Regions from separate parts of the Actinomyces sp. Z16 genome, predicted to be linked through region 2. Evidence: riboswitches for the same ligand, from Rfam matches in the RefSeq annotation. Region 2 holds a riboswitch; the other holds the start of a gene.
The links. Region 2 has a riboswitch for FMN ahead of C3B71_RS07480 (ABC transporter permease). Riboswitches for the same ligand answer to the same signal wherever they lie in the genome.
Positions count from the first base shown of each region.

Region 1 (15,590 bases), 390 kb from region 2:
TCGCCGTCAATGCCAAGGACTTCGCCCGCCACAAGATCCGCGCCGACCACGGCACCTCCTACGAGGACGAGGTACTCCGCCATGTGGATGCCTTCCGCGACTACGGGCTGTATGTGGGCAGCGTGGTGATCACCCAGTGGACCGACGACAACCAGCAGGCCGCCGAGTTCAAGCGCAAACTGGAGAAGCTCGGCATCACCGTCTACCGCCACTTCCCGATCCCCGGTTACCCCAACGACGTGGCGCGCATCGTCTCCGACCAGGGGTACGGGCGCAATGAGTACATCAAGACGTCCCGCGACCTGGTGGTGGTCACCGCGCCGGGGCCGGGATCGGGAAAGATGGCCACCTGCCTGTCGCAGATCTACCACGACCACGTGCGCGGCATCTCCTCCGGCTACGCCAAGTTCGAGACCTTCCCCATCTGGAATCTGCCGCTGGACCACCCGGTCAACATCGCCTACGAGGCCGCCACCGCCGACCTTGACGACGTGAACATGATCGACCCCTACCACCTGGCCACCCACGGCGTGCAGACCGTCAACTACAACCGCGACGTTGAAGTGTTCCCGGTGCTCTCACGCCTGTTCGAGCAGATCATGGGCACCTCCCCGTACGCCTCCCCCACCGACATGGGGGTGAATATGGCCGGCTACTGCATCAGCGACGACGACGTGTGCCGGGAGGCCTCCAAACAGGAGGTGATCCGCCGCTACTACAAGGCGCTGGTGGCGGAGAAGCGGGACATGCTCGAGCCGGTCCAGTCCGGGCGGATCGCCCTGCTGATGAGCAAGCTCGGCATTGCCAAGGAGGACCGTTCCGTCGTCAAACCGGCATTGGAGTTGGCCGCTGCGACCGATGCGCCGGCCGCGGCCATTGAGCTGCCTGACGGAACCATCGCGCTGGGCAAGACCTCCCCGCTGCTGGGCTGCTCCTCCGCCATGCTGCTCAACGCCCTCAAGCGCCTGGCCGGCATAGACCCGACGGTCGACCTGCTCGCCAAGGAGTCGATCGAACCGATCCAGACGCTCAAGACCCGCCACCTGGGCAGCCGCAACCCGCGCCTACACACCGACGAGGTACTGATCGCGCTGGCGGTGTCAGCCAACGGGGATGCCAACGCCGCCCGCGCGCTGGACGAGCTGGGCAGCCTGCGCGGCTGCGACGTGCACACCTCGACCATCCTGGGACCGGTGGACGAGGGCATCTTCCGCTCCCTGGGGATTCAGGTGACCAACGAGCCGGTCTTCGCCACGAAGTCCCTATATCGCAAGAAGTAACCCGGCCTGTTCCCTCTCCCCACCGAAATCGCTGGTGTCAATCGCCATGTCTCGGTATATTCGCCGCAACGAGACATTCTCGTGTGCTCTGGGGTCGGTGTAAGTCCGAACCGGCGGTGACAGTCCGCGACCCGTCCGCTTCTGCGGTCGGCTGACCAGGTGGAACTCCTGGACCGACGGTAAAAGTCCGGATGGGAAGCGCACACGGGACACGCGATGTCGCGTCATGTGGCCGTTGGCCGACGCGCCCGCGCGTCCTCTCCCCCAGCGCACCCGAGGGAGAGGACCACATGACCGCGTTCTCGATTGCGGAGACGGCCGCGATGCACCGCGCCCTCGACGCAGCCGCCTCCCCCGACGTCCCTGCCGGTCCCAATCCCCGGGTCGGTTGCGTCATTCTCTCCCGCACGGGAGACGTCCTGGCCGAGGGCCACCACCGCGGCGCCGGCACCGCCCACGCCGAGGTCGATGCCCTGAAGAACCTGGCGGCGTCGGGCTTCAGCGCGCGCGGCACCACCGCTGTCGTCACGCTTGAGCCCTGCAATCACCAGGGCCGCACCGGCCCGTGCTCTCAGGCGCTCCTCGACGCGGGGGTCGCCAAGGTCATCTACGCCCTGGACGATCCCACCGCGCAGGCTCGGGGCGGTGCGGCCGCCCTCGCAGCCGCCGGGGTCCGCGTCCAGCGCGGCCTGTGCGCCGAGCAGGCCGCACGGCTCATGCGCCCCTGGCTCTTCGCCGTCAGGACCGGCCGTCCCATGGTGACCTGGAAGCTCGCGGCGACCCTCGACGGCCGCATCGCCGCTGCCGATGCGACAAGCCGTTGGATCACCCCTCCGGCGGCCCGACACGACGCACACCGCCTGCGCCGCGACTGTGATGCCATCATGGTGGGCACCGGCACCGTACTCGCCGACGACCCGGCACTCACCATCCGTGACGAGGCGGGTGAACCGGCACCGGCCAGACTTCAGCCGCTGCGCGTCGTCGTCGGCTCGCGTCCCGTCCCACCCACCGCGCGGGTGCTCGCCGACGACAATCACCTCCTGCTATCGGAGCGCGACCCGCACGCCGTACTCAACGCCCTCGCCGCCCGCGAGATCCGCCACGTCCTCCTGGAGGGCGGCCCCACCCTCGCGGCCGCTTTCCTGCGCGCGGGCGTAATCGACGAGGTGGTCGCCTACATCGCGCCCGCGCTGCTCGGCGCCGGGCTCGCCGCCACAGCTGACTTCGGAGTGTCGACGATCGCCGACATCCTGCGCCTCGGGCAGGTTCACGTCGAGGTTCTAGACGCGGGCGGCGATCCTGCGATCCGCGTGACCGGTGATCTCGGCGGCACAGACCTCGCCACCACAACCGTCCCCTCATCCATGACTCCACCCACTCCCCCACAACACGCTGAGGAGAATCACTGATGTTCACGGGAATCGTTGAGGAGCTCGGACGGGTCGTCCGGCTCGAGACCATGGCAGACTCCGCCCGGCTCACGGTCGACGCGCCGACGGTCACCCGGGACGCGCGGGAGGGCGACTCCATCGCCGTCAACGGCTGCTGCCTGACCGTCACCGAACTGCACGACGGCGCCTTCACCGCGGACCTCATGGCGGAGACGCTCGCCCGCACCAACCTGGGCGACCTGGCCCCCGACCACCACGTCAACCTCGAACGGGCGCTGCGCGCGGGTGACCGCCTGGGCGGGCACGTCGTCCAGGGACACGTCGACGCAACCGTCAACATCCTTGACCGCCGGCACGGGGAGCACTGGGACCTCGTGCGCCTCGGCCTGCCCCGGCATCTCGCCCGCTACGTCGCCGGCAAGGGCTCCGTCGCCCTCGACGGGGTCTCCCTGACCGTGGTCGACGTCGACGACGGTACCGGGAATGGCAAGGCCCCGGACCGGGGCGGGCCGTCCTTCACCGTCGGCCTCATTCCAGAGACTCTGCGCCGCACGACCCTCGGCATCAGAGCGCCGGGCGATCGGGTGAACCTGGAGGTCGATGTCATGTCGAAGTACGTCGAACGGCTCCTCGCCGCCGGGTCGGATCGGGAGAAGGCGTGAGCATGCCCGACAGCACCCGCCCCATGGAGCACCGGGACGATCCGACTGCCGGTCCCGCGGGCACGTCTGCCGGCATCCGCTTCGACACCGTCGAGCAGGCCCTCGGCGCGCTTCGCGCAGGCCGCATGGTGATCGTCGTCGACGACGAGGCCCGGGAGAACGAGGGGGACCTCATTTTCCCGGCACAGACGGCCACCGCCGAGCAACTGGCCTTCGCCGTCCGCCACTCAACGGGAATCATCTGCGTGCCCACGACGGCGGAGGAGCTCGATCGCCTGGACATCCCCATGATGACTGATCGCAATACCGACCCCAAGCGAACGGCCTTCACGCTAAGCGCAGACGCCCGCAACGGGGTTACGACCGGCGTGAGCGCCGCCGACCGGGCACGCACCATCCGCGTCCTGGCAGACCCGGACTCCGTACCGACCGACCTCGTCCACCCCGGCCACGTCTTCCCGCTGCGCGCCCGCCGGGGAGGGATTCTTGCGCGCCGCGGGCACACCGAGGCCGCCATCGACCTCATGCGCCTGTCCGGTCACCGCCCGGTCGGGGTCCTCGTCGAGGTCGTCAACGACGACGGAACCATGGCGCGCCGCCACGAGCTGCGTCAGTTGGCCGACGCGCATTCCATACCCATGATCTCGGTAGGCGAGCTCGAACACTTCCGGTGGCTGCACGAGGAGCTCGTCGAGGAGGTCGTCACGGCGCACCTGCCCACCGCCCACGGAGAGTTCACCGCTCATGCCCTGCGCAGCCGGGTCGACGGCGCCGAGTACCTCGCGCTCGTGTGCGGCAGTATCGGCGACGGCGAGGACGTCCTCACCAGGGTGCATTCCGCCTGCCTGACCGGCGACGTCCTCTCCTCCCTGCGCTGCGACTGCGGGCCGCAGCTGCGCGCCGCCATGGAGACGATCAGCGCCCGCGGACGCGGCGTGCTCGTCTATGCCTCCGATCATGAGGGGCGCGGCATCGGGCTCATCGACAAGCTGCGCGCCTACGCGCTCCAGGAGGGGGGCATGGACACCCTCGACGCCAACGTCGCACTGGGGCTGCCGGCCGATGCGCGCAGCTATGCCACCGCCGCCCAGGTGCTGAGGTTCCTCGGCGTGCGCTCGGTCGAGCTCATGACGAACAACCCGGACAAGGTCGCGGGCCTGGAGCGCTACGGGGTGAGCGTGTCCGCCCGGCGGGCGACGCCGACCTTCGCCAACGGGGAGAACCTCACCTACCTGCGCACCAAACGTGATCGCATGGGGCACCTGTTCACGGGGCTCGACGCCGGCGGGACACCTCCCCCGTCGGCTGCCCTGCCCTCCGAGGAGACGGCCTCCAGTGACCGACCGGCGCTGGACGACAGCGGCGACCGCACCGGCGACAGCAGCATCAACGAGACCGAAGGAGCAGCACGATGAGTGGAACCGGGGCGCCGGAGCAGAGTGCACCGCGCGCGCATGGAATGAAGGTGACGGTTGTCGCCGCCCAGTGGCATGAGCAGGTCATGGACGGTCTGCTCGCGGGGGCCCTGCGCGCTATCGAGGACGCCGGGGCGCGGGCTAACGTTGTGCGGGCCGTCGGCTCCTTCGAGTTGCCGATCCTCGCCGCCGCCGCGGCGCGAGGCGGGGCCGATGCCGTCGTGGCGCTGGGGGTGGTCATCCGCGGCGGCACTCCGCACTTCGACTACGTGTGCCGAGCCGCCACCGACGGGCTGAGCAGGGTTGCCCTCGACACGGGGGTGCCGGTGGGTTTCGGCCTGCTCACCTGCGACGACGAGGCCCAGGCGCTCGCCCGCTGCGGTGGCCCCGGCTCTGACGAGGACAAGGGTTACGAGGCGGCGTGCGCGGCAATGCGCACCGCGCTGACTCTGGCCGCCATCGCGCAGTCCTGAGCAGCGGGCGGCCCGCCACCCGGCGTTGGGTCCGGCGCTAGGAGGAGCGCACCGGCACTCTTCCGCGGCGGGCGTCGCAGATGGTGATAACGGCCCGCTCGACGGCGTAGACGGGGTCGCGGGAGGCGCCCTTGACCTCGGCGTCGGCGCGGGCTACCGCCTGGATCGCCACGGCGAGGGCGTCGTCGGACCAGCCGGCCAGCTCGCGGCGGGCGCGGTCTGCCTGCCACGGCGCCATGCCCAGGTCGCGGGCGGTCATGCCACGGCGACCACCCATGGCGGCGACCCGGGCGAGTTGGCGGATCTTCATGGCCAGGGCGGCGACGATGGGCACCGGGTCGGTGCCGGTGGCCAGGGCGTGCCGCAGGGCGGTGACGGCCTGGGCGACGTTCCCGGCCGCGGCGGCGTCGGCGACGGTGAAGCCGGTGGCCTCGAAGCGACCGGCGTAGTAGGTGTTGACGATGTCAACGGTGATGGTGCCCTGCGTGTCGGATATGAGTTGCTCGGCGGCCGCACACAGTTCCCGCAGGTCGTTTCCGAGCGCGTCAACCAGCGCCCCGACGGCGTCGGGGTCCATGCGGCGCCCGGCCCGCCGTACGTCTGCGCTCACCAGGGCGGCCTTGTCCTTGGGAGACTTCACGGCCTGGATCGTGCAGACCGGGTAGGGGGACTTGCCGAGCGCGTCCAGTAGCCTCTTGCCGCGCTGGCCGCCGTTGTGCCGCAGGATCACGGTGACATCCGGGGCGGGCGCGGGCACGTAGGCGAGCAGGTCCGTCAGCAGCGCGTCGGTCATCTGCTCCAGGGCGGGTATGAGCACGAGCTTGGGCTCTCCGAACAGGGATGGCGACACCAGCGTGTCCAGCTGGTGGGCCTCGTAGGTGGCGGCCTGGACGATGGTGACCTCGGTGGCCGGGTCCCGTCGGCGCGCCTGGGCCTCGAGCCGCGATACGGCCCGGTCGGCGAGCAGCTCCTCCCCCGCCCGGATCAGCACGATCGGCGCGAGCTCGACCTCGTCCCAGGCGGGTCCGGTGGGGGCGCGGCGGCCGCCGCGGGAGGTTCGGGAGGTTGCCATGGCTCATAGCCTGCCACGGCGACCGGTGCCATGTTCGCGCCGCCGGCCACGCCGATACAGGGCCGCGATCGCCGCCGCCTCTATGCCGGCCAGCAACAGCGCCCCGCCCAACTGCCCCGGCCAGGCGAGGGCAGCGCCCGGAAGGCGGGCGCACATTCGGGCCACCAGCGCCAGCCAGGCGCAAGAGGCCGTCGCCGGCCACGCGATCACCGCTGCGGCCTGCGGCCACCACGGCGCCACCAGGGCGGCGAGGATGCCGCAGACGGTGGCTACGGGCACGGGCGGGGCGGCGAGCACATTGGCCGCCACCGACCAGATGCCGACGCTCGGACGCAGGAGTACCAGCACCGGGGCGCAGGCGAGTTGTGCGACCACCGGCAGCGCCAGGCCGGCGGCCAGCGGGCGCGGCAGGCGGCGGGACAGGGCGGCGGTCAGCGGGGCGGCGCCGAGCAGGATGCCGGCGGTGGCCAGCACGGACAGGGCGAAGCCGTAGTCGCGGGCCTGCCACGGGTCGACCAGCAGCAGGACGATCACCCCGGTGCACAGGGCCGGCAGAGAGGCGGAGCGTCTTCCCGCCGCCACGCCCAGCAGCATGACCGCGCCCATGGCGGCCGCCCGCAGCACGGAGCCGTCCGGACGCACCAACACCACCAGCCCGGCCAGGACCAGGGCGCCGACGCCGGCACGCGCCCACCGGGGCAGGATGCCCAGTCCGGTCAGCGCCAGGCCCAGGACGATGGCTACGTGCTCACCGGAGACCGCCGTCAAGTGGGTCATGGACACGGTGCGCATGTCCTCGCGCACCTCGGTGGGCAGCGCGTGGTCATCCCCGAGGGCGACGCCGGGCACGAGGGCACGGGCGCCGGCCGGCCAGGTCACCCGGGTCCCGCTCCCGGGTTTCGTCCGGGCGGGCTCCGGCCCGACGGCGGTGATGAGCCCGTCACGCAGGGAGGCGACGGTGCCGAGCACCCCGGTGGCGGGGCCGGTGGTGGTCACTGCGGCGTTGGCGCCGATGATGGCGGCCTCGGCGCCGCCGGGGTCCGCGGGCCGCAGCCGCACCTGTACGCGCACCGGTGCGCCCATGGGCACCTTCAACCAGTCGGCGTCTCCCAGAACCGTTGCCGTAAGGCGAGAGCGGGCGCCGTCGACGGTGTCGACGGCGAGCGTGGTCAAGACGGTCGTCCAGCGTGCGGTGGCGGTGGCGCGCGGTGTGCGGGTGACCGTGCCGGTCAGGATGACGGTGCGCTCCTGCGCGGCGGCAAGGGTGAGTGGATCGCGGCTGCGAGCCCAGGAGCCGGCCGCGGTGGCCGCGAGCACCGCTGCGACCGCCAGCACCAGTACGAGCAGTGAGGCGGACACCGATCCGATCGCGGAGCCGTCGGGGGCGTTGGCGCCGGGCCTGGGGTCGTGGCGGTGCCGGGGCGGACGGAAACCGGCACCGGCCACGGCCAGGGGGATTGCTGCCAGCACGGCACCGGCCGCACCGACCGCCGCGGGCAGCCAGGGCCGTTCTCCGCCTAGGCCGATCGCCCAGAAGGCGCCGGCCCAGGCAGCGACCGCGGCGGGAGCCAGCCGCAGGTCGAGTGGCGGTGGGGCACTGTCGCTGATGGCGTGCCGCGCACGCCGGTTCGGGGACAGGCGGCGCAGGGTGGCGGGATCGTCCCAGGGGGCGGTCTCGGTGCGGTGGGCGCGGTGCCGACGCGCGCCGACCGCCCTGGCGCTCATGCGATCGCTGTTCATACGGTCGCCTCGTCTCGGAGTGCCTCGAGCTTGGCGGCGCCGATGCCGGAGACGTCGGTGAGTTCGTCGACGGCGGTGAAGGGGCCGTGTTCGGTGCGGTAGTCGACGATGCGCTGGGCCAGGGCGGGTCCGATGCCGGTCAGGCCTTCCAGTTCGGCGGCGGTGGCGGTGTTGATGTTGACGCGGCCGCCGGTGGCTTCGGCGCCGCCGTCATTCCCCGCGGCGCTCGTTCCCGCCGCGGTGGCGTCGTCCAGGTTCCAGTTGGAGGCGTCCTCTCCCTGGTGCGGCACACGCACCTGCTCGCCGTCGGAGAGGATGCGGGCGAGGTTGAGCTGGTCGGTGTCCGCGTCGGGCAGGGCGCCGTCCGCGGCGGCGATCGCGTCGACGACGCGGGCACCCGCTGGCAGCACGACCACGCCGGGGCTGGTGACGGCGCCGGCGACGTGCACCACCACCTCCCCACCCGCCTCAGCTCCGGCCGGCGCGACGGTTCCCAGTGGATCGGTAGCCGGGACGGTCGCCGCGGGGGCAGCCGAAGTGGTGGCGGCATCGCGGCTGTGGGGCTTGGGGGCGACCAGCACCGTGCGCAGGGCGAGAACGAGTGCCAGTGTCACCAGGGCGACGCCGATGCCGATGGCGGCCCTGGGGGCGAGGGCGAGTCGCCGCGGGCGCCGCACCGGTTCGATCGGGTCGGTGGAGCAGGCGATGCGCACGAAGTCCGTCAGGGGGCGTTTGCCCACCCGGTCCGCCACCCGTTTGCCGCTCATGCGCCGACGGTAGGGCGACTGGGGTCGCCCCGTCTTTGGGACTGTGGATGGCGTCGGCGGTGGGTGCGGCGAACGGTGCCTGTGGACACTGGCGGCGCGTGTACTAGCGCGGCGGCTCCAGGTGCGGGGCGACGACGATGCCCAGGGCGCCGGGGCCCAGGTGGACGCGGCTGGCCGGGTCGGCGGGTGAACGCATGATGGACTCGACGACGGCTCCGGCCTCGACCATGGCATCTGCCAGATCGTTCTCCAGGGCGCGTCCGTCGGCCGGATCGTCGCCGTAGTGAACGGCCAGTCGCACCGGCGCGGCGGGTGGCCGCGGGCCGGTCAGGGCGGTTCCACCCGCCGCACGCACGGCCTGCGCGATCAGGTGGCGGCGGGCACGGGCGGCACCACGGACCGTCTCGACTACGCCGATTCCCTCCGGCCCGGTGGTCAGGATGGGGCGAATGCCCAGGGTTCCGCCGACGAAGGCGGTGCCACGGTTGAGCCTGCCGCCGCGCCGCAGGTGGTTCAGGTCCTGAACCAGGAAGAACAGCCTGGAGCGGGCCGCCGACTCGCGGGCGCGGGCGGCACCGCGGCGGGCGTCGTCGGCCTCGGCGGCGGCCAGGGCGGCCAGCCCCAGTGCGCCGCCCGAGGCCCCGGAGTCCAGGGCCGTGACCGGTATCCCCTGTGTGGCCAGTTCGCGCGCCGCCGTCCGGGCGTTTTCGACCGTGCCCGACAGGGCGGCCGTGACATGCACCGCGAGCACCTCGTCGCCGCGCCGCGCGGCCAGACGGTAGGCGTCAATGAGTTCGGCGACCGTCGGGCGCGCCGTCGTCGCCGCGCCGTCGTCCGCCTCCACGGTATGCAGGGGAACGACGATGATGCCGCGCGCATCCGCGAGCGCAGCGGGCAGACAGGCTGCCGAGTCGGTGACCACCGTGAGCGACATGCTCGAAGCGTAAGCCTCCGACGCCGATACCCTGTCAACCGGCGCTTCCGACTTGCGGGTACAGCGAGCCACGAGCCGCCGTCCGCCAACCCGTAAACCTGGAGAGTCTGTTAACCCGCCGGGCCGTTTCACACCCGGGGCACCCTGGCCGCGAGGAGAGCGAGGGCGCTCAGGCAGGAGGGTTCGTCGAGCCGACGCCACTGGTAACCACCGGTGTCGGACGAGGTCGGGGCCAGCGGCGGCAGTTCCTCCGCGAGCGCCACATCTGCCACCACCCCGTAGTGGTAGAAGTCGATGGTGTTGCCGCACGAGTCCTCGGTCACGTGGACTTCCACCCGTCGCATACCCTGCACCGTGAAGGACGAGATACCCACTTCTTCTTTCAACTCACGGCGCAGGGTCTCCTCCCAGTACTCGCCCGGCTCGGGTCTTCCACCCGGCAGATCCCACAGCCCCATGTACGGTCCGCGCGTCTTACGGACACAGAGCATGCGCGCGCCCTCGACTATGCGGGCATACACGCCGAAGTGACACCGGCTCATGCCTCCCATCGTCGCACGGATCGGCGACGCAAATGCGCCGGACCTATGCAACCGCGCGATGGCGGCTCAAACTCACCTACCGGGCCGGTGAACAACGGCCGGTATCCCTTATCGACCGACCTCGGCACGTAACAACTACCGACCTCGGCACGTAAGTTCAACCGACCTCGCGTTGGAATTGCATGGCCGCATACGATGCGGGCATGACGAGTCCCACACCCGACCCAGCCGAGATCGCCCGCCTCAAGGCCGCGGCGGCGCAAGCGGCCGCGGACGCCGCCGCGGCGAAGGCGGCCGCCGCACAGGCAGCGTTGGAGGCTGCGCTGGCCGCTCAGACCGAGCCCGCCGTCGAGTCCTCGCCTCAACCGCTCGATGCGCCGACTCAGATGGAGGCTCGCACGCCCGGCTCGGCGGACCCGGCCGCCACGGCGCCTGCGGCTCCCGCAGCAACGGAGCCGCAGGACGCCCCGGCGGTGGAGTCGGAAGCAGCCTCCGGCTACGCCGCCCGCGTGCGGGACGGATACGCCTTCGCCGGCCCCGTACTGCCGGTGGGTACCTACCTGGACTACCCCACCGAAGACGAGCCGCACCCGGCCGGGACGAAGACGTCGGAGCCGATCCCGGTGCCCGGGGTGAACGTGGGCATCCCGCTCGGTCTGCTCAACCGTCACGCCCTGGTCGCCGGCGCCACCGGTACCGGCAAGACGCGCACCCTGCAACTGTTGGCGGAAGGACTGTCCACCGCCGGCGTGCCCGTGTTCCTGTCCGATGTGAAGGGGGACCTGACGGGTTTGGCGGAGGCCGGCGCCGCCTCCGACAAGCTCGCGGCTCGCAACGCCGCCACCGGGCAGGCGTGGGAGGGGCGGGCCTTCCCGCTGGAGTTGTTCACCCTCGGGGATTCGGAGGGGACGGCGGCGCAGCCGGCCACCGCAGCGGGCGCCTCCACCGGGACCCCCATCCGCACCACGGTGACGGCCTTCGGGCCGGTGCTGCTCTCCCGCGTTCTCGGGCTTAATGACACGCAGACCTCCGCACTGGAACTGGTGTTCCACTGGGCGGATGCGCAGGGGTTGGCGCTGATAGACCTGAAGGACCTGCGCAGCGTGGTCGACTACTTAACCGGCACCGAGCCCGGTAAGCAGGAGTTGCGCGGCATCGGCGGGGTGTCCAGCGCGACGGCGGGGGTGATCCTGCGGCAGGTCTCCGCCTTGGAGGCGGCCGGCGGCTCGGTCTTCTTCGGGGAGCCGGCCCTGGACGTGCACGACCTGCTGCGGACCGCCGCCGACGGCCGCGGCGTCATCTCGTCCCTGGAACTGGCGGACATCCAGTCCCAGGGGACGTTGTTCTCCACCTTCCTGATGTGGCTGCTGGGCGAGCTGTTCGAGGTGCTGCCGGAGGTCGGCGACCCGGACAAGCCGGCGCTGGTGTTCTTCTTCGACGAGGCGCACCTGCTGTTCGAGGGTGCCAGCAAGGCCTTCCTGGAGGCGGTCACGCGCACGGTGAGACTCATTCGCTCCAAGGGAGTCGGCATCGTGTTCATCACCCAGTCCCCCACGGACGTGCCCGAGGCCGTGCTGGCCCAGCTGGGCAGCCGCATCCAGCACGCGCTGCGCGCCCATACGCCGGCCGACGCCGCCAAGCTGAAGCAGGCGGTATCCACCTTCCCGGTCTCCCCACTGGACCTGACTCGAGTGCTCACCGGCCTGGGTACGGGCCAGGCGGTGGTATCGGTGCTGGATGAGAAGGGCCGTCCCGCGCCGGTGGCGCCCGTCGTCGTGAACACTCCGGCCGCGGTAATGGGTCCGGCACAGCCGGCCACGATCCGGTCGGTGCTCTCGGCCTCGCCACTCATGCCCAGGTACGCCACCGCGGTGGACAACGAGTCCGCCTACGAGCTGCTGGCCAAGCGCACCGAGGAGGAGACGGCCCGCGCCGAGGCGGCCCGCGCCGCGGCCGAGGCCCAGGCCGCGGCGGAGAAGGCCGCACAGGAGGCGGCTAAGGCACAGGCGAAGGCCGAGGCCCAGGCCGCCCGGGAGGCCCAGCGCACCGCCGAGCGGCTGCAGCGTGAGGCGGAGAAGGCGGCCGAGCGCGAGCAGCGGGCCCGGGAGCGGGCCGCCGAGCGGCGTCAGCGCGAGGTGGAGAAGCTGATCGGCTCCGCCGGCCGCCAGATCACCCGTTCCATCCTCGGCAACATCCTGCGCGGCCGCTGACCCCAGCGCGTATCGCGTCGACGCACCTGGCCCACCTGCACCATCTGTACTAGTATTAGCAGTACAGATCAGTTCGTCGTGCCCTCACCGGGAGTTCGCAGCATGGACCTGGAAATCGACCCCCTGTCCCCCACCCCGATCTACCAGCAGATCCGCGACCGGATCGTGGAAGGAATTGCGCGCGGCGAGCTGCCGCCCGGACGGCGTTTGCCCTCCGTGCGCGCCCTCGCCGGAGCCTTCGCCATCAACCCGGCCACCGTTTCCAAGGCCTACGATCTTCTGCGCGCCGAGGGCTTGGTTGTCACCAATGCCAAGTCCGGCACCGTCATCGCTCCTGCGGGTGACTGGACCGAGGCCGCCGCGTGGCAGTCGCGGCTGCGCACGCTACTGGCCGAGGCCCGCGCACACGGCCTGGCCGAGAAGCAGATCCTCGACGCCGCCGCCCACCAGCTCGACACGCTCTCACCGGTGGGGAGCGAACGCTAATGCTGGCCTACACCGTAAGCATGAGCTTGACCGCCGTCGTGCTGGGCCTGGCGTTCTGGGCGACTCCGGCCATCTCCCGGGACACGCTCCCACTGGGCGTGTCGGTACCCGCCGACCACGTCAACGCACCGGTCGTGCGTCGCGCCATTCGCGCATGGCACAGATGCTGCCTGGTCGGCGCCGCCGTCGCGGTGGCGGCGATTGCGCTGCTGCACTTAAGCGGCATCTCCGCCAGCCGCCCGGGCCTGCCCGTGATCGTCATGTTGGCGCAGTTGGGCGCGGGTTTCGCGTCCTGGACGGTCGTGCGCCTGCCCATCATCGAGGCCAAACGGCAGGAGGGCTGGTACGAGGACCGGCGGGTGCGAAAGCTGGCCCCGATCGGCACCCCCGAGGAATCCGGCGGCGCAATGCCCTGGTACGTCGCCTCGGTGCTCCTACTGTTGGTCGCCGCGGTCTTCGTACTACTGCGCTACGACACGCTGCCCGACCCACTGCCGATCCACTGGGGAGCCGACGGCACCGTCGACGGCTGGGCGCGGCGTAGTCCCCTGCAGGTGCTACTGCCTGCGGCCATCGGCCTCGGTCTGGTCGCCGTGGTGGCGCTGTGCACCAGAATCGTCCGCCGCAGATTGCTCGCGAGCATCCCCGTCGACGGCGACCGGAGCCGAACTCGACGGCTCACCCTCGCCCAGGCGCACCTGATCGACCGGGTGATGGGACCGCTGGCCCTGGCCACGGGCGTCTCCTTCGCCGGCATCCTGGTGTTGCCGCTTGCGAAGTCACCGGCCGCCGCGCGCTGGTGGCTGGCTATCACGGTGACGGTCACCTGCCTGCTGATCATGTGGATGATCGCCGACCTGATCCGACTCTCCCGGCGGTTCACACGCCGGCTCACACCCGTGGATGCCGACTCCCCCGACGACGACGAGCTGTGGCTCGGCGGGTTGTTCTACGTCAACCGCGCGGACCCCTCGCTGCTGGTGCCCAAACGCGCCGGCGTCGGCGTCGACCTGAACTACGGGCACCCGGTCGGGCGGGCGCTCGCAGTCTTCATACTGATCAACCTGGTGGTCGTCATCGGCGTGTGCATCCTCCTGTGACCGGCTAATAGCCAACCGCCGAGACAACCACACGCGCCCGGCGAGGCGCCGCCCCCTCACTCGGGGACGACGGACACCAGCTTGGGGGCGCGCACGATCACCTTGCGCACGCCGCGGCCGTCCAGCGCGCGGACCACGCCGGGGGCGGCCAGGGCCAGTCTCTCCAGCTCGGCGGCGTCGATGTCGGGGTCGACCTCCAGGCGGTCGCGAACCTTGCCCTTGACCTGCACCACGCAGGTGACCTTCTCGGCCGCCAGCAGCGTCTCGTCGGTGACGGCCGGGAAGGGCTCGTGGGCGAGCGAGCGGGTGTGCCCGAGGCGCTGCCAGATCTCCTCGCAGATGTGCGGGGCGACGGGCGCGGCCATGAGCACCAGGGCCTCCACGGCCTCGCGCGGCACGGTCTTCAAACCGGTGAGGTGGTTGTTGAGTACGATCAGCTTGGCGATCGCTGTGTTCAGGCGCATGCCCTCATAGTCATCGCGCACGCCCACGATGGTGCGGGCGACCAGGCGCCGGGTGGCCTCATCGGCGGGAGCGTCGGACACCGTCACCTCGCCGCTGGTCTCGTCGACGACGTTGCGCCACAGCCGCTGCAGGAAGCGCTGGGCGCCGGCGACGGCGCGGGTGTCCCAGGGGCGGTCCTGGTCGAGCGGGCCCATGCTCATCTCGTAGACGCGGAAGGTGTCGGCGCCGTAGGCGTCGTACATGTCATCGGGGGTGACGATGTTCTTCAAGGACTTGCCCATCTTGCCGTACTCGCGGCTCACGGGCTGCCCCTGCCAGGTGAAGACGGGCTTGCCGGCCTCGTCCTGGGTCTCCTCGACCTCGTCGGCGGGCACGTACTGGCCCCGGGCGTCGGTGTAGGCGTAGGCCTGCACGTAGCCCTGGTTGAACAGCTTGTGGTACGGCTCGGAGGAGGACACGACCCCCAGGTCGAAGAGCACCTTGTGCCAGAAGCGGGAGTAGAGCAGATGCAGGACGGCGTGCTCGACGCCGCCGACGTACAGGTCGGTGCCGCCGGAGGTATTCCCGGCCTCGGGGTGGGGCCCCATCCAGTAGGCCTCGTTGGTGGGATCGACCAGGTGCTCGGCGTCGGTGGGGTCGATGTAGCGCAGCTCGTACCAGCAGGAGCCGGCCCACTGGGGCATGGTGTTGGTCTCGCGCCGGTAGGTCTTGAGCCCGTCACCGAGGTCGAGCTCGACCTCCACCCACTCGCTCGCCTTGCCCAGCGGCGCCTCCGGGGAGGAGGTGGCGTCGTCGGGGTCGTAGGTGCGCGGGGAGTAGTCGCTGACCTCGGGCAGCTCCACCGGAAGCATGGACTCCGGCAGGGCGTGGGGGCGACCGTCCTCGTCCCAGACGATCGGGAAGGGCTCGCCCCAGTAGCGCTGGCGGGAGAACAGCCAGTCGCGCAGTCGGTAGGTGACGGCGCCGTGCCCGTAACCCCTGGACTCCAGCCAGGCGGTCATGGCGGCCTTGGCCTCGTCCTTGCCCATGCCGTTGAGGCTGATCTCGGCG
Region 1 is NZ_CP027862.1:2,181,335-2,196,924, forward strand. Features, by position in the region: gene C3B71_RS09030 (DUF1846 domain-containing protein) at 1-1,280, shown strand, start outside; FMN riboswitch at 1,360-1,488, shown strand; gene ribD (bifunctional diaminohydroxyphosphoribosylaminopyrimidine deaminase/5-amino-6-(5-phosphoribosylamino)uracil reductase RibD) at 1,571-2,692, shown strand; gene C3B71_RS09040 (riboflavin synthase) at 2,692-3,336, shown strand; gene C3B71_RS09045 (bifunctional 3,4-dihydroxy-2-butanone-4-phosphate synthase/GTP cyclohydrolase II) at 3,360-4,751, shown strand; gene ribH (6,7-dimethyl-8-ribityllumazine synthase) at 4,748-5,224, shown strand; gene holA (DNA polymerase III subunit delta) at 5,262-6,296, opposite strand; gene C3B71_RS09060 (ComEC/Rec2 family competence protein) at 6,300-8,036, opposite strand; gene C3B71_RS09065 (helix-hairpin-helix domain-containing protein) at 8,033-8,803, opposite strand; gene C3B71_RS09070 (DegV family protein) at 8,907-9,737, opposite strand; gene C3B71_RS09075 (NUDIX domain-containing protein) at 9,866-10,279, opposite strand; gene C3B71_RS09080 (helicase HerA-like domain-containing protein) at 10,483-12,489, shown strand; gene C3B71_RS09085 (GntR family transcriptional regulator) at 12,592-12,975, shown strand; gene C3B71_RS09090 (DUF1648 domain-containing protein) at 12,996-14,075, shown strand; gene C3B71_RS09095 (leucine--tRNA ligase) at 14,132-15,590, opposite strand, start outside.
Region 1: it holds a riboswitch for FMN, as region 2 does, so the genes downstream of both, ribD (bifunctional diaminohydroxyphosphoribosylaminopyrimidine deaminase/5-amino-6-(5-phosphoribosylamino)uracil reductase RibD) here and C3B71_RS07480 (ABC transporter permease) in region 2, are expected to answer to the same signal.

Region 2 (15,590 bases):
TAACCGAGCGCCTCCACCTCACCCAGATTCAACCGACGCAGCAGGCTCGCCCGGTACACCCGGAAGCCCGCGGTCGCATCCCTGACCCCGAGCCCCAGCATGGCGTTGATGTACAGGTTGCCGCCGCGGGACAGGGCCACGCGCTTCGCATCCCAATCCGCGGTGGCACCGCCGGACACCCAGCGGGACCCGATCACCAGGTCGGGCGCATCGGCCATCTCCGCGCGCTGAATCAGCAGCGCCAGGTCCTCCGGCCGGTGGGAGCCGTCGGCGTCCATCTCGCATACCAGCTCATATCCGGAGGCCAGTGCCCAGGAGAAGCCCGCCAGATAGGCTGGACCCAGCCCGCTCTTCTGATTGCGGTGCAGCACGTGAATGTGGTCGTCGGCCTGGGCGCGGGCGTCGGCGAGACGGCCGGTGCCGTCGGGCGAGTTGTCGTCCACCACCAGGATGTGGGCCTTCGGCGCGGCCTGCCGTACGCCGTCGAGCGCCCCTGCAAGGGTCTCGATCTCGTTGTAGGTGGGTATGACGACCAGAGCCTTCACGGTCCTTCTCCTGTCCCTTGTGCGGGCTGCGGCACGGTCACGCTCACCGCCGCCGACGGCGCAGTCGTGACACACCGGAAACCATACCGGCCGCGGCCAGCAGTGCGGCACCCAGCTGCGCGGCGAGCCCGGGTGCGGCCCCGAGCCGGTCGGCCACGGTGATGGAGGTGCGCAGCGGTACATCGGCCACGAGCGAGGCCTGCGTGTAGGCCTGGGTGCGCTGCTCGACGACGCCGCGGGGGTTGATGATGGCGGTCACTCCGACGGTGGAGACCTGCACCAGGGCGCGTCCGTGCATGACCGCTTGGATCCGCCCCTGCGCCAGCTGCTGTTCGGCCTCCGAGGAGTGCAGGAAGCTGGCGTTGTTGGTGGGGATGACGATCACCTCGCCGCCCTGCTCGACCCCGGCGCGCAGCGTGTCCTCATAGGCGACCTCGAAGCAGATGCCCATGGCCAGCGTGACGTCGCGGTCCTGAGCAGCGGCGTGAATGGTGAGCGTCTGTGGGCCCGTGCCGGGGGCCAGGTCGGTGCCGATACGGTCCACCTGGCGGGTGATGTGGCGCAGCTGCTCGCGCAGGGGAATGTACTCCGCGAAGGGCACCGGCCGGTGCTTGCGGTAGTACTCCCCCGCGCCGACGCCTGGCGTCCACACCACCATGTCGTTGTAGCGCACGCCGTCTGCGTAGGACATCGCCCCCACAAGCACGGGCGCCCCCACCGCCTGGGCGGCCGCCTCCACCAGCGTCGCCGACGCGGGGACGTCGCGCGGGTCCAGGTCGGCGGCGTTCTCCGGCCAGATCACCACGTCGAGGGTGCCCCGGCCGACGGTCTCGGCCAGTGTCAGGGTCGCCTCGGCGTGGTTGCCGGTCACCTCCAGCGCCCGGTTGAAGGCGTCCTCGAACTCCTCGGCCACATTGCCCTGCACCGCGCCGACGCGCAGGGTTCCGTCCTGGGCGCTGCCCTCCATCGGCAGCGCCACCGGCGCAACCACCACGGCGCCGGCGAGGGCCGTGGCCACCAGCGCGTTGAAGGCACGACGGCGGCGCAGCGCATGGGCGGCCTCGGCCACGCCGGCCCCCACCAATGCAACCAGCGCGCTCAGCCCGACGATGCCCCCGTAGGCGGCGAAGGGCAGCATGGGGGCGTCGGCCATGGCGAAGGCGAGCCGGCCGAAGGGGAAGCCGCCCCAAGGCCAGGACGAGCGCAGCTCCTCCACCCCGCACCAGATCACGGTGAAGGCCAACACGCGCGCCAGTAGGGCCGTGGCGGTGGGACGCTCCAGGTGGCCGATGCGAGAGGCCAACGCCCACGCGGCGCCGAAGGCCGCCAGGTAGAGCGACTCCACCGCCGTCAGCGCCACCCAGCCGACCGGGTTGCCCATGGCCACCGCCGTGAAGTGCAGCATCGGGGTGAACAGGGCGACGCCGAACACCAGCCCGAGGCCCGCCCCCGCCCAGGGGCCACGATCGCGCAGCGCCGAGGCCAAGAGGGCGAGCCCGAGCGGGGCCGCCCACCAGGCCCCGATGGGCGGGAAGGCGGCCCATACGGCCAGGCCGGCGCAGGTACAGGCCGGCAGTGTCAGCAGGTGGCGTGCACGGGACCTCATACGGACGACCAACTCACCACTCCTCGGTTGACATCGAGACAGGCCTCGGCGGCGGTCAGGGCCAGCCGGTTCAGGTGGGCCAGGTCTGAGCGGCCGGCGGAGTCAGCCGACCGGGGCGGCTCCCCCGCGCTGAGCGTGGCCAGCTGCCCGAGCACATCCAGCAGCTGCTTGCACCAGCGCACGAAATCCCCGGCGGTCAGGTCCGAGTCGGCCAGGATGGTGGTCAGATCGGCGCCGTCGGCCCAGTCCCGCACCGACCCGGCCACGGCGGGCTCGGCGCCGGCGGAGGGCTCCACCCGCTCCAGGGCCTCCAGGTTGCTGATGCGCCGGGACACGGAGAGCTCTTGGCGCAGCACCTCCCCCAGGCGGGAGCCGGGCGCGGTCGGCAGGCCGAGTGAGGACACCGCCATCCGCGGCTCGTACACGCAGGCCGACACCGCCCCCGCCAACTCCGCCGGGTTCAGGCCGTCCCACAGCCCCTGGCGCAGGCACTCGGCCACCAGCAGGTCCCGCTCGGCGTATACGCGCGCAAGCATCCTGCCGGCCGCCGTGACCCGCAGCTCGCCCTCGGGCCGATCCGCCTCGACCGGGACCAGGTAACCGAGCTCCAGCAGCACCCGGCACACGGCGTCGAACTGGCGGGCGATCGTGCCGGTGCGCCGATCCACCCGGGACTGCAACCGGTCCAGGTCTTCGCGCGCACGCACCCAGCGGCGGCCGATACGGGCGTGCTCCTCGCGGTGCGGGCAGGCGTGGCAGGGGTGGGCGCGCAGCTGGTGGCGCAGTTGCTCGAGGCGGGAGGCGGCGTCGGCGTCGTGGCGGTGGCCGCGGCGGGAGCCGCGCGCGGTGGAGGCATCCAGAGCGCCGGCGCGCAGCGCCTCTATCAGGCGCTCGGCCAGGCGCTCCCGCTGGTGCGGGCGGCGGGCGTCGAGGTCCTCCGGCACCGGCAGTGAGCCGACCCGGTTGACGCCGTCCGGGGTGCTCTCGGGGGTGAGGGTGTGCACCCGCTTGTCCTCGCCGACCACCGTCAGGTAAGGCTCCCCCGAACTCGCCGCATGCTGGGCGACGACGACGCCGTGCCGGTGACGCCTGCCGGTGCGGTACAGGACCACGTCGCCGCGCGCCAGTGCCCCCATGGACCGGCTCGCCTCGCGGCGGCGCTCGGCCCGGTTGGTGCGGGACTGGTCGGCCTCGGCGTCGGCGATGCGACGGCGCAGGAGGGCGTATTCGCCGAAGTCGCCCAGGTGGCAGGCCATCTGCTGCTCCAGCGTGTCCTGGTTCCGGCGCTTGCGACGGACCTCGGCGGCCAGCTCCACCACGCCCCGGTCGGCCTGGAACTGGGCGAAGGAGGACTCCAGCACCTCCCGGGCCCGTTCGCGCGGCAGGCGCCCCAGCAGGTTGACGGCCATGTTGTAGGTGGGGCGGAAGGCGGACACCAGTGGGTAGGTGCGGCGGGAGGCGAGGGAGGAGACGAAGGCGGGCTCGGCCTCGTCGGTGGCCAGGACGACGGCGTGCCCCTCGACGTCGATGCCGCGCCGGCCCGCGCGGCCGGTCAACTGCGTGTACTCCCCCGGCGTCAGGGTCACGTGCGCCGAGCCGTTCCACTTGCGCAGCGACTCCAGCACCACGGTGCGTGCGGGCATATTGATGCCCAGCGCCAGGGTCTCGGTGGCGTAGACGACCTTGACCAGGTTGGCGGCGAAAAGCTCCTCGACGGTCTCCTTGAACACCGGCAGCAGGCCGGCGTGGTGCGCGGCCACGCCCCGGGTCAGTGCGTGCGCCCAGGCGTGAAAGCCGAGCACCCCCAGGTCGGCGGTGGGGATCTCCGCGGTGCGCCGGTCGATGATCTCCCGGATTCGGCGGGCCTCCTGTGGGGTGGTCAGGTCCACGCCGTGGGAGATGGCCTCCCGCACCGCGTTCTCACAGCCGGCACGGGAGAAGACGAACACGATCGCCGGCAGCAGGTCGGCGCGTTGCAGGGCACCGATGACCGTGCGGCGTGAGGGCGGGCGCAGGTGGGCGGTGCGGGCCCCGCCCTCGCCGCGGCGCGGTGGGCGGCCGCCACCGGCATTGCGCGACCACCGGCCCCCACGTCCGGAGACCGCCCTGCGCCCGCCACCGCGCCCATAGCCGCCCCGATGGTCCTCCCCGGCGGCGGCGCGGCGCGCATCCCTCACCGCCCGCAGCAGGTCGGGATTCAATGGCGGTTGGGCGGACGAGCGGGCCTCTCCCGCGGCGGATTGATCGGTGGCTGCGGACTGCGCCGGTGCCGAGTACAGGGGCAGCAGCCGTCGGCCCACCAGCATGTGCTGAGTCAGCGGCACCGGGCGGTGCTCGGAGACCACGACGGCGGTGCGGCCGCGCACCTGCCCGAGCCAGTCCCCGAACTCCTCGGCGTTGGAGACCGTGGCGGACAGTGACACCACCTGCACTTCTGGGGCCAGGTGAATGATCACCTCCTCCCACACCGGGCCGCGGAAGCGGTCGGCCAGGTAGTGGACCTCGTCCATGACCACGTAGCCGAGCCGATCCAGGTCGCGGGCCCCGGAGTAGAGCATGTTGCGCAGTACCTCGGTGGTCATGACGATCACGTCAGCGTGGGGGTTGATGGAGGTGTCCCCGGTGAGCAGGCCCACCCGGTCGGCGCCGTGGCGGGCGACCAGGTCCAGGTACTTCTGGTTCGACAGGGCCTTGATCGGGGTCGTGTAGAAGGCCTTGAGCCCCTTGGACAGTGCCAGGTGGACGGCGAACTCACCCACCACGGTCTTGCCGGCGCCGGTGGGCGCCGCCACCAGCACGCCCTCTCCGGCCTCTAGGGCCCGGCAGGCGTCATTCTGAAAGTCATCGAAGGGGAAGTCGTAGGTCGCAGCAAAGCGGGCGAGCTCGGTGCGTGACTCCGCTTGGCGACGGCGTGCAGCGGCGTAGCGTTCGGCGGGCGAGCTCATGGGGTAACCCTATGCGTAGCCCGCCACCGCTTCGCACGGCCAGCAGGTGCTTGCTTACGACGAAACGGCGGCGGGCGGGTGTGGTTCTCAGGCGGTGGGGACGGAGGAGTTCTCGGCCAGGGCCGCGTCCAGAGCGGCATCCTCCTCGGCGCGGCGCTTCGCCACGTTCTTGTCATGCCGGATGGAGATGAAGCAGGCCAGGAAGTACAGGCCGGTGATGGGGATCGCCATGAAGATCATCGACCACGGGTCCGGCAGCGGGTTCGCGAAGGCCATGAAGGTGAAGATGCCGACCACCGCCCAGCGCCACCCCTTGAGCATGGTGCGCCCCTTCATCACGCCCAGCCGGTTCAGGGCGACCAGGATCTCCGGCAGCAGGAAGGCGGCGCCGAAGGCCAGCACCAGCCGCAGCACGAAAGACAGGTAAGTCGACGCATCCATGATGCCGGTGGAAGACGCCGTCTTCGGGATGAAGCCGGTCAGGATCACCGTCGCGCGCGGCATGATCCACATGCCCAGCGCGCAGCCGGCGGCGAACAGCAGCAGTCCGACAACGCCGAAGATCCAGGTGTAGGCCTTCTCCTTACGAGTCATGCCCGGGCCCACGTAGGCGAAGAACTCGTAGATCCACAGCGGGGAGGACAGCAGCACGCCGATCCAGATCGACACCCGCAGTCGCATGTCGAATGAGGACAGCATGGTGGAGAAGTTGATATTGAGCTTGGCGCCGCGGGCGTTGGCGACCTCGACCGGGTGAGTGATGAACTGGAACGCGGCGTCGTACAGGAAATAGCCGACGACCGCCATCACGGTGATGCCGATTGCGGAGATGAACAGGCGGTTGCGCAACTCGCGCAGGTGGTCCCCGATCGACATGATCGCCTCGGGGTTCTCCTTGCGCTTGCGGCCGGGCAGCTTAGGCATATGCGGCACGTTCTACTCCTCCCGGATGCTGGTGACCGTACGCACGCGGGACCGGGCGGGCCCGGTCCCAGCGGCGAGGTGAGGTGGACGCGCGGCCCGCGGCGCAGTCACGGCCCCGCGGGCCGGGGCGTCACTGCTGGACGGTGCCGTCCGTGTACGGCTGCGGCTGCTGCGGGGCGGCCGGCTGCTGGGGCGCCGCCTGCGGAGCGGTCTGACCCGCCTGGGTCGGCTGGGTGTAGTAGGTGCCCTGCTGCGGCTGCTGCGGAATCTGGGCCGGGGGCTGCTGCGCGACGGGGGTCTCCTCGTCTTCGCGGAGCTCCTTGACCTCCTTCTTGAACACCTTCATCGACTTGCCGATGCTGCCGGCGATCTCCGGCAGCCGGTTGGCGCCAAAGATGAGCAGGACGACGACAAGCAGGACGACGATGTGCGTGGGCTTGATCACGACGCAACTCCTTTCATGGGGCTCGCGACTGTAGATGAGCCCGCAGATACGCTCACGAGTCTAGCGTTTCGCCGTCGTCGGGCGCGCATCCGTTCGCCGGTGTTCCACCACAGGCGTATACGGCGGCCGCACTGTCCAGGGCGCGCTGGGCGGCCGTGGCCGCCTCGTCCGCGAGGTCGGCGGGAGCGACCGACCGGAGGTGACGGCCGGCGGACAGCACCAGGCCCACCAGCCAGGCCCGGTCCCGCCCCCGTATCCGCACGTGCAGTGTGCCATCCCGGTCGGTATGCAACACCTCACAGGGGATCTGCTCGACCAGCCAGCGGCCGGTCGGCTTGAGCACGAGCGTCGCCTCCACTGCGGCTGTGCGCGGGGCGCGGTGCGGAGCCCGGTGGCTGACGGCCGGCACGTCCAGGACCTGCGCCTGCAAAATACGGTCGATTCTGAAGGATCGCTCGGCACGGGCGGTCAGGCACCAGGCGCGCAGCGTCAGGTGAGTGCCGTCGCTGACCAGTTCGAGGGGGTCGACGTCGCGTTCGGTGCGGGTGTCGGTGGCGGAGACGTAGACCAGGTGCAGGCGCCGTCGCCCGGCGAGTGCCCGGCGCACGGCCGGCAGCACGCCCGCCGGTGCGGCCTGCGGCCCGGGAACCGCCGGTGACGCCGGGGCGTCCGCGCTACTCGAGGCGCCCAGGGCCCGGTGCAGGGCGCGGCGCGTCTGGTCGAGGACGGCCGCGGCGTCGGGATCGTCGGCCAGCACCTGCGCCAGCACGCCCAATGAGAGCAGCAGCGCGACCGCTTCGCGGTGGGACAGGCGCACGGGCCGGTCCAGGCCCAGCGGTTCGGTCAGGCTGAGCCGGCCGGCCTCGAGGGCTTCGGCGGAGAAGTCCACCAGTTCGTCGGGCAGGCCCCCGGGCAGGCCGGAGACCCACAGGGTGTCCACATCCCGGCGGATGGTCTGCGCGGTGACGCCGAAGTGCGCGGCCGCCTGCTCCAGGGTGGCGCCGTCGTGCTCGGACACCCAGGCGGGCAGGGCGAGCAGCCGCACCAGCCGGTCGGTGGAACTGGGGCGGGCCATGTCAGTGCCCCTCCTGGGCCGGTGGGGGCCCGCCGAGGGCGGCCACCGCCCGCAGGTGCGCGGCGACGTCGTCTCGCAGCTCGGGCGGGGACAGGACCACGACCGCGTCGGCCAGGGCGGCAAGCGTCCCGGCGAAGGAGAACCGGTCCGTGTAGGTCACATGGATCTCGTCCCAGCCGGCCGGTCGGCGCGCCGGCGCGGTTGCGTGCGCGCGGGCGCGCAGTTGCAGGGCGCGGCCGGGAGCGACGACGAGCACCGCCTCAACCCCGGCGGGGGCGGGCGCGGCCGGGGCCGGGAAGGCCTCGGCCGCGGAGATCACCGACACCGGCCCGACGATGCGAGCCAGCCGGAAGGTGCGCTGCTGGCCGGAGGACTGGTCCCGGCCGTCCAGATACCAGGCGCCCTCGCTCATGCGCAGCCGGTGCGGCTCCACGATGCGAGCCCCCACTCTCCCGGAACTGGCGGAGGCGTAGTCGAAGCTCACGCGGCGCCGCTCCTGGACGGCGCCGGCCAGCTCGGCGGGCACCTGTCCACCGGAGATGTCACTGCCCAGGTCAATGCTCAGATCCGGAAGCGGCGCGGGGTCGGAGTCCGCGGCGACCGCCCGCATCTTGGTCAGTGCGTGCCGGGCCGCGGGGGTGAGTGCCCCACTGCGCCAGGCGGAGGCGGCCAGCTCGACAGCGGCGGCCTGCGCGGCCGTCAGCGTCAGGTCGGGCAGCGTGTAGTCGGCGTCCGTGATGCGGTAGCGGGCGTCCTCGCCCTGGCCGATGGTGGTGATCTGGATGCCCAAGTCCCGCAGCACGCCCTTGTCGCGCTCGAACATGCGCTCGGCGGAGGCGCCGCCGTCGGCGTCATAGCCGGCGACCGTGCGGGTGATCTGTGTGCGCGTCAGGCCCACGGCGGTGTTGCGCAGTGCCAGCAGCAGGTTGACCTGCCGTTCCTCGGCGGGGATGGCGGCCGGAGCGGGGCGGGATGCGGGTTGGGGCACGGCGCCAGCGTAGGCGCTGCGGCGGTGCCGGTGCGGGTGAGACACCCGGGTGGCTTAGGGTGAGGACATGATGTGGCGTGACGCGAACGTGCTCGGCGTGCGGCGGATTTGGGGACGTCCCGGCAGGCGCTGCGCGGAGGTCGAGGCCCGGATCGTGTCGGCCCCGCCGGGCGCCGTCGTGCTCGGCGACGGCGAGCCGTGCCGGGCCGTCGCCTACGAGTCCGTGACCGGCCTGCCCGAGCCCGGCGAGTGGGTGCGGCTGGAGGTGTCCGCACTGGCCCGCGGCCTGGGCACCGGCGGGCACGCGATGGTGACCGCGCGGCCGAGCGTGTTGCCGGCCGATCCGGCGCCGGACGGCCACCTGGTCAAGGCCCGCTACATGCCCGACCAGGTGATGGTCACCGGCGTCGATGAGCAGGACACTCCCGCCCATGCGCTGCTGTCCGCCCCGATCGAGGACCTCACCCTCGCGGGCACGCCCGTGGTGATCGCCGATCTGCACTCCGCCCTGCCGGCGGTCCTGGCGGGCCTGCGCGCCCCGCTGGAGCCGGACCGCGACGCGGCGGCCACGCCGTCGCGGCGGCGCGAGCTGCGCGTCGTCTACGTCATGACCGACGGCGGCGCCCTGCCGCTGCCATACTCGCGTACGGTCGCCGCCCTGCAGGAGGCGGGGCTGCTGGCCGGCACCGTCAGCGTCGGGCAGGCCTGGGGCGGGAATTTGGAGGCCGTCAGCATCCACAACGGCCTGTTGGCGGCCCGGCTGGTGCTGGGCGCGGACGTGATCGTGGTCGCCCAGGGCCCCGGCAACCTGGGCACCGACACCCCCTGGGGCTTCTCCGGCGTGGCCTGCGGCGACGCCGTCAACGCCGTCGCCGCCCTGGACGGCCACCCGGTCGCCTGTCTGCGCGTGTCCGAGTCGGACGGCCGCGCCCGCCACCGCGGTATCTCCCACCACTCCCTGACCGCCTACGGGCGCGTCGCCCTGGCCGCGGCCGACGTCGTCGTTCCTCGCCTGGAGGGCGCCTTCGGGCGGCAGGTGGCCGAGCAGGCCGCCGCCCTGTGCGCCCCGCGCCGGCAGGGAGCCACGCACCGGCTGGTGGAGGTGCCGGTGACCGGGCTGTTCGGGGCGCTGGCCGCCGTGGAGCGGGAGGCCGGCGTGCGCCTGAACACCATGGGCCGCGGCCTGTCCGAGGACGCCGCCGGCTTCCTGACCGCGGCCGCGGCCGGCCGCCACGCCGCCCGGCTGGCCCAGGCCCTGCCCGCGGCCCGGGCGGGCGCGGCGACCACACCGGGGGCTGCACTACGCTGAGCCCATGAAGACTTTCGAGGACCTTTTCGCCGAGCTCAAGGACAAGGCCGCCACCCGCCCCGCCGGGTCCGGCACGGTTGAGGAGCTCGACCGCGGTGTGCACTTCATCGGCAAGAAGCTGGTTGAGGAGGCCGCCGAGTCCTGGATGGCCTGCGAGCACGAGTCCGACGAGGCCGCCTGTGAGGAGCTCAGCCAGCTGCTGTACCACACCCAGGTGATGATGCTCGCCAAGGGGTACACGCTCGAGGACATCTACCGCTACCTGTGACCGGCCCGCCGGGCCCCGCATCGACCCACCAACCACTCACCACATCAAGGACCACCGTGCTGCGCATCGCCGTGCCCAACAAGGGCTCCCTGTCCGAGCCCGCCACCACCATGCTCGCCGAGGCGGGCTACCGCACCCGCCGCTCCGGGCGGGAACTCGTCCTGGTCGACGACGCCAACCAGGTCGAGCTGTTCTTCCTGCGTCCGCGCGACATCGCCGTCTACGTCGGCCAAGGCACCGTGCACGCCGGCGTCACCGGCCGCGACCTGCTGCTGGACTCGGGCGTGGAGGCGATCGAGCACCTGCCACTCGGCTTCGCCCGCTCCACCTTCCGCTTCGCTGCGCCCGCCGGCACCATGAGTACGCTCGCCGACATCGAGGGCAAGCGGGTGGCCACCTCCTACGACGTGCTCGTGCGCAACTTCCTGGCCGAACAGGGAATCAATGCTCAGACCGTGCACCTGGACGGCGCCGTGGAGTCCTCCGTGCAGCTGGGGGTGGCGGACCTGATCGCCGACGTCGTCGAGACCGGGTCCACGCTGCGTGCCGCCGGCCTGGAGACCTTCGGCGAACCGATCCTTGCCAGTGAGGCGGTGCTGATCACCACCGAGCAGTACCGCGACGAGCCCGGCCTGGCCACGCTCGTGCGCCGTCTGGAGGGGGTGCTGCGGGCCCGCTCCTACGTGCTCGTGGACTACGACATCCCCATGAACCGGCTGCACCTGGCCAGCGAGATCACCCCCGGCATCGAGTCCCCCACCGTCTCCCCGCTGCAGAACCCCGACTGGGTGGCGGTGCGGGCGATGGTCCCCCGCAAGGACGCCAACCGCGTCATGGACGAGCTCTACGCCATCGGCGCGCGCGCCATCCTGGTGTCCTCCCTGGTGGCCTGCCGACTGTAACTATGTTCAGACGGTGAGCAGCGGGTCGCAGACGTCGTCGGAGGTCACGGTGGTCTCACCGAGCAGGCCGCGGCCGGCCAGGAAGTCGATGGTCTCCCCCACCTGCTCCGGCACCAGCGCGCCCACCACGGTGTTCTCGCTGGGCCGCACCAGCTCACCCGTGGCCACGGCCACCTCGCGTGCATTGTCGGCCTGTGCGGAGTCGACCAGGTCGGGCACGTACTCCTTGGTGGCCTCCACGGCCGCATCGGGGTCATCCACGAACTTGGTCATCCCGACGGCGGAGGCGGTCACCACCTCCTCCAGCTCGGCGCGGCGGTCGGCCAGCACCTGCGGGGTGGTGATCAGGGAGGCACCCAGCAGCGGCACCTCCTCGCCGATCGCGATGATGCGCACGGGCATGCCGTTCTGGGCGATCTGGACGGCGTCGTTGTTGGAGAAGCCGGCGATCGCGTCCACCTTGCCGCTGGAAAGGGCGGCCTGCTGGGTGTAGCCGATCTCCTGCACGTCGACGTCGTCCTCGCTCAGCCCGGCCGAGGACAGCGCCACCAGCACCGAGTACCAGGTCTCTCCCGTCTTGCCGGGGGTGCCGATCGTCTTGCCGGCCAGGTCCGCGAGCTGGGTGATGTCGGACTCCTCGGGGACGATGATGCAGCCCGGGTAGCGCTGGTAGTAGCCGCCGATGATCACCAACTCATTGCCGTTGGACGCGGCCACGATGGCCTCGTCGCCGCCCGCCACCACCACCTGCTCGGTCCCGGCCAGCAGCGCGTCGAACTGCCCCTCCTGCTCCCCGTGGTGGCGCAGGGAGACGCCCGCCGCATACTCGCCGTCGGCCAGGGCCAGGTAGAAGGGGGCGAACTGCACGTTCGGGGTGTAGGTCATGCCGATCACCAGCCCGGAGGCGTCGGCAGAGGCGGAGGCCGTCGCGGTCCGGGCGCCGGTGCCCGAGGCGCAGGCTGCCAGCAGCCCGGCGGTGCCCGCTCCCATGGCGGTCAGCAGCGTGCGGCGGGTCAAGCGGGGGGCGAGGGCGGTCATGGGGGTTCCTTTCGGTGCCGTGCGGCGGTGAGGGGAAGCGGGCGGGTAGAAGTGGGGAAAGTGGGAATCGGTTGGGAGTCGCGTCCGCACCGCGGCGGGGCGGGCACTCAGGTGGCGCGGCGCCCCCGCATGGAGGCGACGACGCGGCTGCGGCGCTCCAGTTCATGCAGCACCCAGTGGATGGTGGTGGCGATGACGCACAGCACCACGATGGTGGAGAACAGCCCGGTGGTGTCCACGGTCTGCCGCTGGGAGGCGAGCACCATGCCCAGGCCCTCTCCGCCCATGGTCATCTCTCCGATCACGGCGCCGGTGACGGACAGGGTGAATCCCGTGCGCAGGCCGGACAGAATGGAGGGCAGTGCCATGGGCAGCTCCAGGTAGATCAGCATGGACAGCCCGTGGGCGCCGTCGAGCCGGGCGGCGTCGATGACGTCGGCGTCCAGGCCCCGCAGGCCCAGCAGGACGGTGACGGTGATGGGGAAGAAGACCATGAGCACGCACAGCACCACGGTCGGCACCGTCCCATAGCCGATCCACACCACCAGCAGCGGCGCGATGGCGATGGCCGGGACCGCCTGGGAGGCGGCCACGTACGGCAGGACGGCGCGGGAGAAGCGACGGGAGTGGTACAGGGTCCAGGCCAGGGGCAGCGACAGGGCGGCGGCGGCCAGGCAGCCCAGCAGCGCCTCGCGCAGTGTCACCCAGGTGTATCCGGCCAGGCCGCCTTGGGTGAAGGCGAGCACCAGGCGGCGGGCGACGTCGCCGGGGCTGGGCAGAAAGACCGGCGGGATCAGCCCGGCGCGGGTGATCGCCCACCAGGCCAGCAGCAGCACGGCCCCGAGGGCTGCCGGTGGGTTCAGCAACGGTCGCAGCAGACGGGACGATCCGGTACGTGGGCGCCGCGGCGCGCGGGCAGCCTCACGGTCGGCCACGCCGAGGGCGGTGCTGGCGACGGTGGCGCTGGTCATGCGCGGTGTCCTCTCCGGCTCCCCCGGAGCACCCGCCCCGGGGCACTCCGGGGTGACGGGCGGTACGCGCGTAGCACCGCACGGCGCGGGGCCGCTGCCTACGGCCGGGATGCGCCCGCATGGGAACGCACCACGATCCGCCGACGCCGGACGCGCGCCACGTGTCTCCTCCCATCCGGACTTTCACCGTCGGTGCCGGAATTCCACCGGCTCAGCCGACCGCACCCACCCTGCGGGTGGACACAACCGGGTCGCGGACTGTCACCGCCGGTTCGGACTTTCACCGACCCCGGAGCACGTTTCATGCACCACCGACATTAGTGGCTGGTCGCAGCAGTGGCAACCCTGTTCGCCCGAAACGGGCGGGAGTGTGATACGTCTCAGTGGCGGCGTATGCCGGCGGTGACACGGTCCATGAGGGCCAGCACATCGGGACCACGCCAGGCACGCCGACCGCGGGCCACCTGATAGCTGACCACGATTCCCGCCTGCTCCAGGCGTGCCAGCGAACGTCTGGCGCTCTGCGGAGAAACCTTCAGTTCCTGGGCGGTGGTGGCGACGTCAAGGACGGGATGGCGGACCAGCAGGCATATCTGTCACCCTCACCGAAGTCTTTTCCACTTACCGGGATAAGTGTAAAAGGATGCGGGTTGCGGGTGCGCGCCGCTCACCAGCCCGTCGGGGCCAGGCGCCACGGGAATGCTGCCGTGCCGTCGCCGGGATCGTCGGCGTCGAAAAGGCCGGGCAGCCGTCGCCCGCAGTGCCGGCAGCAACCCGACGCATCCAGCTCGTAGGTTTCCACCGTGTAGCCGCGGCGGACGATAACCGCGGCGCCGCAGCCGGGGCAGTGCGTAGTCGCACCATCCGCGTCGCGCACATTGCCCAGGTACACGAAGTGCAGCCCCGCATCCAGCGCCGCGCGGCGGGCCCGCCGAAGCGTCACCACCGGCGTCGGCGGCCGGTCCAGCATGCGGTGGGCGGGGTGGAAGGCCGTCAGGTGCAGCGGCGTGTCCGCGCCCAGCGCGCCGACCACCCAGGCGGCGAGCCGACCGACCTCCTCGGGCGAGTCATTCAGGCCCGGGATGAGCAGCGTGGTCAGCTCCAGCCACGTCGAGGTGTGCTCGCGCACGCGCACCAGCGTGTCCTGCACGTCGCGCAGCCGCGCCCCGGTGATCTTCCGGTAGAAGTCCTCGGTGAAGCCCTTGAGATCAATGTTGGCGGCGTCGACGGCGCCGAACAGTTCCAGCCCCGGTTCGGTACAGATCCACCCGGCGCTGACCGCGTAGGCCAGCAGCCCGCGCTCGTGGCAGGCGTGGGCGGTGTCGATGGCGTACTCGGCGAAGACCACCGGGTCGTTGTAGGTGAAGGCGACGGCGCGGGCACCCAACCGGGCGGCCTGATCGACGATGCTGCCCGGCGGGGCGTCCACGCTGAGCACCTCGATGGAGCGGGCGGTGGAGATCTCCCAGTTCTGGCAGAACTTGCAAGACAGGTTGCAGCCGGCGGTGCCGAAGGACAACACCGAACTGCCGGGGTGGACATGGTTCAGCGGCTTCTTCTCCACCGGGTCCAGGCACACACCCGTGGACCGGCCGTATGCGGTCAGCACGATCCGCTCCCCGCTGCGCCGACGCACGAAGCAGAAACCCCGCTGTCCCTCCCGCAGGCGGCAGTGCCGCGGGCACAGGTCGCATTGCAGCCGGCCGTCCGGCAGCGGGTGCCACCAGCGGGCCGTGTATCCGGCGTCCCCACCCGCCGCACCCGGCCTGGAGGCGGGCGGGGCGGAGGCGGTCACGGCTCCTCCCAGGCGCGAACCCGGTAGGTCTCCACCACCAGGTCCGCATCCCAGAAACCGGCCGGCCAGCCGGCCTTGCGCTTGAGTTGGCGCAGGAAGTCGGCCGGGTCGGGCAACTCATCCCACACCTGCGGCAGGAAGGTGGCGCGCCGGGCCCCCAGCGACAGCACCACGCCGTCGATCCCCGGGCGCAGGCGACGGCGCACCTCCTGCTCATCGTGCGCATCCATGACCTCGGGCGTGGTGAGTACCGACACCTCCAGGTTCAGAGCAGGCAGCTCCATCGCCGTCACGGGCGGGAAGCGCGGATCGCGCAGGGCGGCGGCCACGGCGTTGGCGACGACGTCGTCGCCGAGCGACCGGTGCGCCTCCAGCGAGCCGATGCAGCCGCGCAGGGAGCCGTCGGCGCTGCGCAGGGTGACGAAGGCGGCACCGGGGCGATACAGCCAGGCGGGTCGCTCCCCCGCCAGCAACTCGGCGGGCGTGCCGGTCTCGGCGCCCACCGCGCGGGCGATCGCCCTGCGGGCCAGCGGAAGCAGCGTGTCTCCGGCGTCGGCGGGCGGCTCGGTCGCCTGTGGACCCGCCGCGGCCGCGGCGGGCTCGGCATCTGCGGTGGCCGCCTCATGGAGTGCGACGGCGCAGTAGCCGACCACCCGATCCGGATCGCCGGCGGTGTCGGCCGACGTGCACCGGCCCAGCAGTTCGGCGCGCATGCCGTGCTCCTGCGCCGCCAACAGCATCCCGTCCAGCGGGGTGGCGCCGCAGGCGCGATCGTGGGG
Region 2 is NZ_CP027862.1:1,789,460-1,805,049, forward strand. Features, by position in the region: gene C3B71_RS07425 (polyprenol monophosphomannose synthase) at 1-545, opposite strand, end outside; gene lnt (apolipoprotein N-acyltransferase) at 589-2,151, opposite strand; gene C3B71_RS07435 (DEAD/DEAH box helicase) at 2,148-5,096, opposite strand; gene tatC (twin-arginine translocase subunit TatC) at 5,184-6,020, opposite strand; gene tatA (Sec-independent protein translocase subunit TatA) at 6,151-6,465, opposite strand; gene C3B71_RS07450 (helix-turn-helix transcriptional regulator) at 6,518-7,540, opposite strand; gene C3B71_RS07455 (helix-turn-helix transcriptional regulator) at 7,542-8,528, opposite strand; gene C3B71_RS07460 (DUF3866 family protein) at 8,596-9,837, shown strand; gene C3B71_RS07465 (phosphoribosyl-ATP diphosphatase) at 9,842-10,105, shown strand; gene hisG (ATP phosphoribosyltransferase) at 10,162-11,007, shown strand; gene C3B71_RS07475 (ABC transporter substrate-binding protein) at 11,014-12,045, opposite strand; gene C3B71_RS07480 (ABC transporter permease) at 12,153-13,016, opposite strand; FMN riboswitch at 13,175-13,317, opposite strand; gene amrS (AmmeMemoRadiSam system radical SAM enzyme) at 13,684-14,811, opposite strand; gene amrB (AmmeMemoRadiSam system protein B) at 14,808-15,590, opposite strand, start outside.